Regions from separate parts of the Streptomyces flavusporus genome, predicted to be linked through region 2. Evidence: predicted binding sites of a transcription regulator. Region 2 holds the regulator's gene; each other region holds the start of a gene.
What was found. Region 2 encodes HrcA, which represses chaperone genes, less so after heat shock. Its sites were predicted from a motif close to TTNGCACTCNGNNNNNCNGAGTGCNAA; they were not measured.

Region 1 (3,245 bases), 2.7 Mb from region 2:
GATCTCGGCCTTGATCTGCCCGATCCGGCCCTCGACGTCCGCCTTGTTGCCGGCACCGTCGACGATCGTGGTGTCGTCCTTGGTGACGGTGACGCGGCGGGCGGCGCCCAGGACGTCGACGCCGACCTGGTCGAGCTTGAGGCCGACCTCCTCGGAGATGACCGTGGCGCCGGTGAGGACCGCCATGTCCTGCAGCATCGCCTTGCGGCGGTCGCCGAAGCCGGGGGCCTTGACCGCGGTGGCGTTGAAGGTGCCGCGGATCTTGTTGACGACGAGGGTGGACAGGGCCTCGCCCTCCACGTCCTCGGCGATGATCAGCAGCGGCTTGGAGGCGTTCGACTGGATGATCTTCTCCAGCAGCGGCAGGAGGTCCGCGATGGCGGAGATCTTGCCCTGGTGGATGAGGATGTACGGGTCGTCGAGGACGGCCTCCATGCGCTCCTGGTCCGTCACGAAGTACGGCGACAGGTAGCCCTTGTCGAAGGCCATGCCCTCGGTGAAGTCCAGCTCCAGACCGAAGGTGTTGGACTCCTCGACGGTGATGACACCGTCCTTGCCGACCTTGTCCATGGCCTCGGCGATCAGCTCGCCGACCTGCTGGTCCTGGGCGGACAGCGCGGCGACGGCGGCGATGTCGGACTTCTCCTCGATCGGCCGGGCGGAGCCCAGCAGGTCCTCGGAGACGGCGGCGACGGCGGCGTCGATGCCCTTCTTCAGGGCGGCCGGGGAGGCACCGGCGGCAACGTTCTTCAGGCCCTCGCGGACCAGCGCCTGGGCCAGCACGGTGGCGGTGGTCGTACCGTCACCAGCGATGTCGTTGGTCTTGGTCGCCACCTCCTTCACCAGCTGGGCGCCGAGGTTCTCGTACGGGTCCTCGACCTCGACCTCACGGGCGATGGTGACACCGTCGTTGGTGATGGTGGGGGCGCCGAACTTCTTGTCGATGACGACGTTGCGGCCCTTGGGGCCGATCGTCACCTTGACCGTGTCGGCGAGCTTGTTGACGCCGCGCTCGAGGGCGCGACGGGCGTCCTCGTCGAACTTCAGGATCTTCGCCATGACAGCGTGAGCCCTCTCGGAAATCTTGGATGAAATGACGCCGCGCCCCGGGCGCCCGGCTTCTCAGTGGTCGCGGGGGCCAGGGGCGCAGCTCAAAAACTTGAGGTGGTCTTACTTCTCGATGATCGCGAGCACGTCGCGAGCCGAGAGGACGAGGTACTCCTCGCCGTTGTACTTCACCTCGGTGCCGCCGTACTTGCTGTACAGCACGATGTCGCCGGTCTTGACGTCGAGCGGAAGGCGCTCGCCGTTCTCGAAGCGGCCCGGGCCCACGGCCAGGACGACGCCCTCCTGGGGCTTCTCCTTGGCGGTGTCCGGAATGACCAGGCCCGAGGCCGTGGTCTGCTCGGCGTCCAGCGGCTGGACCACGATGCGGTCCTCGAGCGGCTTGATGGCAACCTTGGAGCTGGTGGTCGTCACGATCCGACCTCCCCCTTCGGAGATCTCACGGGGTTAACTGTCTGAGGTGGCGACCAGGTCGATCCGTCGTCGCGGGTGCCGGACCTGCCCGTCGCTTTGTTGGCACTCTCCTCTGTCGAGTGCCAGAGCCGAGACTATGACCGGGGTTAGCACTCGGTCAAGCGGAGTGCCAATTGCCTGCGGCGCGGCGCGGGTGAATTTTGTGGCCGACGGTTGTTCGGTGCCCTGCGCCGGTGTGCCCCGACCTGGGGGCTGCCGCCCCCAGACCCCGCTTCGGCCTGAACGGCCTCGCCCTCAAACGCCGGACGGACTGGGTGGGCAGCTACAGGTAGTCCTCCAGCCGTCCCACCGTCAGGCCCGCCTGCTGGATCAGGCGCAGTAGGTGGGTCGTGCGGGAGCGTAGGTTCGGGGTGGGGGTTTCCGTTGCGGGGACGGAGATGATGTCGCCGGGGTGGAGGCGGGGGGCTCCGTCGGTGTACGTGAGGGTGTCGGCGTTCATGGTGGCGCGCCAGAGGACCACGGCGGCGATGCCGCAGTCGGCGGCGGCGCGCAGGGTGGTCGTGTCGTACGTGCCGTAGGGCGGGCGGAAGAGGCGGGGGCGGACGCCGAAGCGGGACCGGAGTTTGTTCTGCTGGCCGCAGATCTCGGCGCGTTGACCGGCGTACGGCAGTCCGCGCAGGGCGGCGTGGTCGAGGGTGTGGTTCTGGACGCTCGCGCCGACCGAGCGCAGGCGGGCGAAGTGGCCGTAGCCCGGTCCGACGACGCTGTCCGTGAGGAACATGCTGACCGGCAGGCGCAGTTCGCGGACCATGTCGACGAACCGCGGGTCCTTCTCGGCGCCGTCGTCGTAGGTCAGGAAGACGACCTTGTCGCGGGTCCGGACGCGGTCGACGACGGGTGGGAGGCCGTCCGGGCGCCGGGAGGGGGAAGAGAGGGACGGTTGCGGGGGCGGGGACAGGGGGGTGGTCAGGCCCCAGCGGACGTGGGGTGGGGCTTCCGAGGACGAACCGGGGGCTCCCACCCGGTCCGACGGTCCCTTGGCGGAACGCTCGGTGGGGGTGACGGTCAGGGCGCAGCCGGTCAGCAGGATCAGCAGCAGTGCCGGGCCGGCCAGCCGTCTGCGCCCCGTCACAGGTAGTCCTCCAGCCGGGCCACCGCGTACCCCTGGGCCGTGACCTTGTCGAGGAACCGGCGGATCATGTCGGGCATCGTGCCCTCCCAGTCGTCCCGGCCGCGGAAGTGGCTGAGGACGATGTCGCCGGGGTGCAGGTCCTGATCCCATTCGCGGTAGTCCCAGTGGTCGACGAACACCTCCTCGTTCCAGAGGGGGGCGTACTTGATGCCGCAGGCCTTGGCGGCGTGCAGGGTGTCCTTGTTGTAGTTGCCGAAGGGCGGGCGGAAGAGGAGCGGGCGTTTGCCGTAGTGCTTCTCGATGACGTCCTGCATGCCGCAGATCTCGCGCTTCTGGTCGTCGTAGGAGAGGCCGGGCAGGTAGGGGTGGTTCAGGGTGTGGTTGTTCAGGGCCACACCGTTGTCCTGCATCCGCTTGAAGTAGGCGTAGTCCTCGCTGACCAGGTAGTCGCTGAGGAAGGCCGTGTACGGGACGTCGAGGTCGTTCATCATCCGCAGGAACGCCGGGTCCTTCTCCGCACCGTCGTCGATGGTGAGGAAGACGATCTTGTGCTGGGTGGGGATGGTGGTGAAGACCGGCGGGAGGTCGTCCTCGAGGTGACCGTCGACCTCGAAGCCCTCGCGCGTCGTGATCC
Region 2 (3,245 bases):
AACCCGAGCCCGCCCGCCTCGGACACGGCAGCCGCAAGCTGCGGCACGGAGACGCCGCCCGCCATGGGGGCCTGCACGATCGGAAGCGGGAAGAGATCGGTCAGTGCGGAGGACATGACGGCATGTTGTCACGTCCTCCGAACAAGTCCGAATCCGGCCGTCCGTCTGGCATATACCGGGGGCACGCCGAGGGGATCCCGGCGGTCACCGCCCGTTGAAGGCATCCTTCAACCGCGAGAACAGCCCCTGCTGCCCCGGCTGGAACTGCCCCTGAGGCCGCTCCTCGCCGCGCAGTTTGGCCAGCTCCCGCAGGAGCCGCTCCTGCTCGGGGTCGAGCTTCGTCGGGGTCTGGACCTCGACGTGGACGACCAGGTCGCCGCGCCCGCCGCCGCGCAGGTGCGTGACGCCCCGCCCGTGCAGGGGGATCGACTGGCCGGACTGGGTGCCGGGGCGGATGTCGACCTCCTCCATGCCGTCGAGGGTCTCCAGCGGCACCTTCGTACCGAGGGCCGCCGCCGTCATCGGGATCGTGACCGTGCAGTGCAGGTCGTCGCCGCGACGCTGGAAGGTCGGGTGCGGCAGCTCGTGGATCTCGACGTACAGGTCACCGGCCGGACCGCCACCGGGGCCGACCTCGCCCTCGCCGGCGAGCTGGATCCGCGTGCCGTTGTCGACACCGGCCGGGATCTTCACCGTCAGCGTCCGACGCGACCGCACCCGGCCGTCACCCGCGCACTCCGGGCACGGGTTGGGCACCACGGTGCCGAAGCCCTGGCACTGCGGACATGGCCGGGAGGTCATGACCTGCCCCAGGAACGATCGCGTGACCTGCGACACCTCACCGCGACCGCGGCACATGTCACACGTCTGGGCGGAGGTCCCCGGTGCCGCGCCCTCACCACTGCACGTGGCGCACACGATGGCCGTGTCGACCTGGATGTCCTTCGTCGTACCGAAGGCCGCCTCGTCCAGCTCGACCTCGATACGGATCATCGCGTCCTGGCCCCGGCGCGTACGCGAGCGCGGCCCGCGCTGCGACGCCGTACCGAAGAACGCGTCCATGATGTCCGAGAAGTTCCCGAAGCCGCCCGCGCCGAAGCCGCCGGCGCCCGCGCCGCCGCTCTGCGAGAGCGGGTCGCCGCCGAGGTCGTAGACCTGCTTCTTCTGCGGGTCCGACAGCACCTCGTAAGCGGCGTTGATCTCCTTGAACCGCTCCTGGGTCTTCGGATCGGGGTTGACGTCCGGGTGCAGCTCGCGAGCGAGCCGCCGGAAGGCCTTCTTGATCTCTTCCTGCGACGCGTCGCGGCGCACGCCGAGAACGGCGTAGTAATCCGTGGCCACTTACGACTCCGCCAGGATCTGTCCGACGTACCGTGCCACTGCGCGTACCGCTCCCATCGTTCCCGGGTAATCCATGCGGGTCGGTCCGACCACGCCGAGCTTGGCAACTGCCTCGCCGCCCGAACCGTAGCCGACCGACACCACCGACGTGGAGTTGAGTCCCTCATGGGCGTTCTCGTGCCCGATGCGCACGGTCATGCCCGAATCCTTCGCCTCACCAAGCAGCTTGAGGAGCACGACCTGCTCCTCCAGCGCCTCCAGCACCGGCCGGATGGTGAGGGGGAAGTCATGTCCGAAGCGGGTCAGATTGGCGGTGCCGCCGATCATCAGCCGCTCCTCGGTCTGTTCGACGAGCGTTTCCAGGAGGGTGGAGAGTACCGTCTGGACCGTGCCGCGGTCCTCGACTTCGAAGGCCTCCGGCAGATCCTGCACCAACTGCGGCACGTCCGTGAAACGCCGGCCCGCGACCCTGCTGTTGAGCCGGGCCCGCAGATCCGCCAGGGACGACTCGCCGAACGGTGCCGGGCAGTCGACCATACGCTGCTCCACCCGGCCCGTGTCCGTGATCAGGACCAGCATCACGCGCGCGGGCGCCAGCGACAGCAGCTCCACGTGCCGCACCGTGGACCGGGTCAGCGACGGATACTGCACCACCGCGACCTGCCGCGTGAGCTGCGCGAGCAGCCGCACGGTCCGGGCCACCACATCGTCGAGATCGACGGCGCCGTCGAGGAAGTTCTGGATCGCGCGCCGCTCCGGCGCGGTCAGCGGCTTGACCTCGGCCAGCTTGTCGACGAAGAGCCGGTAGCCCTTGTCCGTCGGGATGCGCCCGGCGCTGGTGTGCGGCTGGGCGATGTACCCCTCGTCCTCCAGGGCCGCCATGTCGTTGCGGACGGTCGCCGGGGAGACGCCGAGGCTGTGCCGCTCCGTGAGGGCCTTGGAGCCGACCGGCTCCTCGGTGCCGACGTAGTCCTGGACGATGGCGCGCAGCACCTGAAGCCGTCGTTCACTGAGCATGGCGCACACCTCCAGCACGTCGTCCCCTTGGCGCTCCCCTTGGCACTCGTCGCATGCGAGTGCCAGCCTTACCCGGCCCAGTGTACGGCCGTCGGGTACGGCCCGGGCAAGGCCGGTCCTGCGAGGTCGTGGCATGCGGGCGCCTACAGCTAGCGTCGCCGTATGACGGTGACTTGGGAAGAGCTCGGGTGGGAGCGGCTGGCGGCCGGTGTCGGCCGGTGCCGCCTGCCCGGCTGGGACTGCACGGTGGGGCTGGTGGTCGGCCGGGGCGCGGCGCTGCTGATCGACGCCGGGTCGAGCCTTGCGGAGGGGGCCCGGCTGCGGGTGGAGGCGGAGGAGCTCGCCGGGCACCGTGTGACCCATCTCGCGCTCACCCATCCCCACTTCGACCATGTCTTCGGCGCGGCCGCGTTCGCGGGTGCGGAGGTGTTCGGTGCGGTCGGTGTGGACGCCGTGCTCGGCGGGCGGCGCGGCCGCGAGGAACTGCGCGCGGACGCCGTCCACAACGGCCTCGACGCGGATACGGCGCAGGAGGCGGCCGACACCCTGGTGCCGCCCCGGCATCATGTCAGCGGCGAGTGGACCCTCGACCTGGGCCCTGACCGCCAGGTCCTGCTGGCCAACGTGGGCCCGGCCCACACGGCCCACGATCTGGTGGTGCTGGTCCCGGGGGACCCGGAGGTGGTCTTCTGCGGTGACCTGGTCGAGGAGTCCGGCGAACCGCAGGCGGGCCCCGACGCCGTACCGTCCCACTGGCCCGCCGCCCTGGACCACCTGCTCGACCTCGGCGGCGCGGACGCGCTGTACGTGCCCGGACACGGAGCGGTGGTGGACGCGGCGTTCGTACGGCGGCAGCGCGACGCCCTGGCGACGCGTTTCGGCGTGTC
Region 3 (3,245 bases), 1.3 Mb from region 2:
CGAAGTTGATCAGAAGTCCATGTCACCGCCCGGCATGCCGCCGCCGGCGGGCGCGGCGGCCTTCTCCGGCTTGTCGGCGATGACGGCCTCGGTGGTGAGGAACAGCGCGGCGATGGAGGCGGCGTTCTGCAGAGCAGAGCGGGTCACCTTCGCCGGGTCGATGATGCCTTCCTTGACCAGGTCGACGTACTCACCGGTCGCGGCGTTCAGGCCGTGACCCGGGGTCAGGCCGCGCACCTTCTCGACCACGACGCCGCCCTCGAGGCCGGCGTTGACGGCGATCTGCTTCAGCGGGGCCTCGAGCGCGAGCTTCACGGCCTGGGCGCCGGTCGCCTCGTCACCCTCGAGCTCCAGCTTCTCGAACACCTGGGAGGCCTGGAGCAGGGCCACGCCACCACCGGCGACGATGCCCTCCTCGACGGCCGCCTTCGCGTTGCGGACGGCGTCCTCGATGCGGTGCTTGCGCTCCTTGAGCTCGACCTCGGTGGCGGCACCGGCCTTGATGACGGCCACGCCGCCGGCCAGCTTCGCCAGGCGCTCCTGGAGCTTCTCGCGGTCGTAGTCCGAGTCGCTGTTCTCGATCTCGGCGCGGATCTGGTTGACCCGGCCGGCGACCTGGTCGGCGGAGCCGGCGCCGTCGACGATGGTGGTCTCGTCCTTGGTGATGACGACCTTGCGGGCGCGGCCCAGAAGGTCCAGGGTCGCGTTCTCCAGCTTGAGGCCGACCTCCTCGGAGATGACCTCGCCGCCCGTGAGGATGGCGATGTCGCCGAGCATGGCCTTGCGGCGGTCACCGAAGCCCGGGGCCTTGACGGCGACGGACTTGAAGGTGCCGCGGATCTTGTTGACGACCAGGGTCGACAGGGCCTCGCCCTCGACGTCCTCGGCGATGATCAGCAGCGGCTTGCCCGACTGCATGACCTTCTCCAGGAGCGGGAGCAGGTCCTTGACGTTGGAGATCTTGGAGTTGGCGATGAGGATGTAGGGGTCCTCGAGCGACGCCTCCATGCGCTCCATGTCGGTGGCGAAGTACGCCGAGATGTAGCCCTTGTCGAAGCGCATGCCCTCGGTGAGCTCGAGCTCGAGACCGAAGGTCTGCGACTCCTCGACGGTGATGACGCCTTCCTTGCCGACCTTGTCCATCGCCTCGGCGATGAGCTCGCCGATCTGGGTGTCGGCGGCGGAGATGGAGGCCGTGGAGGCGATCTGCTCCTTGGTCTCGACCTCCTTGGCCTGGTCGAGCAGCGCACCGGAGACGGCCTCGACGGCCTTCTCGATACCGCGCTTCAGGGCCATCGGGTTGGCGCCGGCGGCGACGTTGCGCAGGCCCTCCTTGACCAGGGCCTGGGCGAGCACGGTCGCCGTGGTCGTACCGTCACCGGCGACGTCGTCCGTCTTCTTGGCGACTTCCTTGACCAGCTCGGCGCCGATCTTCTCGTACGGGTCCTCGAGCTCGATCTCCTTGGCGATGGAGACACCGTCGTTGGTGATCGTGGGGGCGCCCCACTTCTTCTCGAGGACGACGTTGCGGCCCTTGGGGCCGAGGGTGACCTTGACGGCGTCCGCGAGCTGGTTCATGCCGCGCTCGAGGCCGCGCCGCGCCTCCTCGTCGAACGCGATGATCTTGGCCATGTGAAGTGGTCCTCCCAGGACTGGGGGTGATTACTTCGGACCGCGCCCGCGCCCGCGACGGACGGCTCGCCTGCCTTGTGGTTCCTTGCCCCACCCGGCCTGCGGCCTCACCGACTCGGTCCTTCTTTGTCACTCTCACCTTCAGAGTGCTAACGCCAATGATTAGCACTCGCCCCTGCCGAGTGCAAGCGCCTCCCACGGACCGAGGCCGACCTCCGGGCAGACCGAAGGGCTCGCACCCCGGGAGGTGCGAGCCCTTCGAAGACGAACAGAAGAACGTCGCTGCAGTCGGCGCGTGCTTCAGCTGGTCGCGAGCCGGACCATGTCCGCCTGCGGCCCCTTCTGGCCCTGCGAGATCTCGAAATCGACCCGCTGACCCTCTTCCAGGGTGCGGTATCCGTCCATCTGGATCGCGCTGTAGTGGACGAAAACATCCGCACCACCGTCGACCGCGATGAAGCCGTACCCCTTCTCCGCGTTGAACCACTTGACGGTGCCCTGAGCCATGCCTAACTCCCCTATTACTGGCCCTTGCACAGATCCACACTTCGCGGATCCGGGTCAGACCTCACCCCCCATTGGTTGGGGGCGTGCGCCGGAACGCGTCGACCGCGGCCGAATGTATCTGTCCAACTGCCGTCTGCAACAGGTCAGTCGGACGAGAATTCTGGGCACCGAGGGCCGGGAATTTGCGGAGAATTCGCCCGAATTCAGGGCAAGTCGGGCCCCATAAAGGGAACGAAAGACGCAAAAGAGCCACACATTTTGGCTGCTTCTTATCGCACGCGGAGCCGGAACTCATATGCGTCCGGCATGCGGGTCGCAGTGCTTTCCCCAACTGTACCGCGCTCAATCACACTGAATTGCCCCCTCCGCTTCTCTCACGGAGGGGGCAAATCGATGAACATTGCGTAACCGGCGTTACTCACGGTAACGCAGGAGCGGATCAGCCGCCCGCGACCGCCGGGATGATGGAGACGCCCGCACCGTCCGGGGTCGCCGTCTGAAGGCCCTGCTCGAAACGGACATCGTCGTCGTTGACGTACACGTTGACGAAGCGGCGCAGCTTGCCCTGGTCGTCCAGGACGCGGGCCGAGATGCCCGTGTGGTTCTTCTCCAGATCGGCGATGACCTCGGCGAGGGTCGCGCCCTCGGCGGCGACCTCTGCCTGACCGCCGGTGTAGGTGCGCAGGATGGTGGGGATGCGGACGGTGACGCTCATGAAATGACCTCCGGTCGGGTGAACGGGCCCAGGGGCGCGGGACTTCAGACGAGGCCGGCTTCCCGGAACGACTCCAGGTTGGGACGAATGGTCGCGGTCAGCCCGGTGCCGGCCACCGCGTCCAGCGTCTTGAGACCGTCGCCGGTGTTGAGGACGACGGTGGTGAGGGCCGGGTCGAGGAGACCGTTCTCGATCAGCTTGCGCGTCACACCCACGGTCACTCCACCGGCGGTCTCCGCGAAGATGCCCTCGGTCCGCGCCAGCAGCTTGATGGCGTCCACGATCTGCGCGTCCGTGACGTCCTCCACCGCACCGCCGGTGCGCCGGGCGATGTCCAGGACGTACGGCCCGTCCGCGGGGTTGCCGATGGCCAGCGACTTGGCGATGGTGT

Region 1: a site for HrcA is predicted at 1,626-1,652, ahead of groES (co-chaperone GroES). Genes of this name have one in related genera too.
Region 3: a site for HrcA is predicted at 1,795-1,821, ahead of groL (chaperonin GroEL). Genes of this name have one in related genera too.

What each region holds. Positions count from the first base shown of each region.
Region 1 covers NZ_CP176503.1:3,988,662-3,991,906, forward strand. Annotated here, with positions in the region: gene groL (chaperonin GroEL) at 1-1,059, opposite strand, end outside; gene groES (co-chaperone GroES) at 1,171-1,479, opposite strand; gene ACKTSN_RS18760 (polysaccharide deacetylase family protein) at 1,802-2,611, opposite strand; gene ACKTSN_RS18765 (polysaccharide deacetylase family protein) at 2,608-3,245, opposite strand, start outside.
Region 2 covers NZ_CP176503.1:6,641,387-6,644,631, reverse strand. Annotated here, with positions in the region: gene ACKTSN_RS31365 (nitronate monooxygenase) at 1-116, opposite strand, end outside; gene dnaJ (molecular chaperone DnaJ) at 205-1,341, opposite strand; gene hrcA (heat-inducible transcriptional repressor HrcA) at 1,342-2,358, opposite strand; gene ACKTSN_RS31350 (MBL fold metallo-hydrolase) at 2,521-3,245, shown strand, end outside.
Region 3 covers NZ_CP176503.1:5,383,103-5,386,347, reverse strand. Annotated here, with positions in the region: gene groL (chaperonin GroEL) at 10-1,632, opposite strand; gene ACKTSN_RS25570 (cold-shock protein) at 1,933-2,139, opposite strand; gene ACKTSN_RS25565 (MoaD/ThiS family protein) at 2,579-2,854, opposite strand; gene thrC (threonine synthase) at 2,899-3,245, opposite strand, start outside.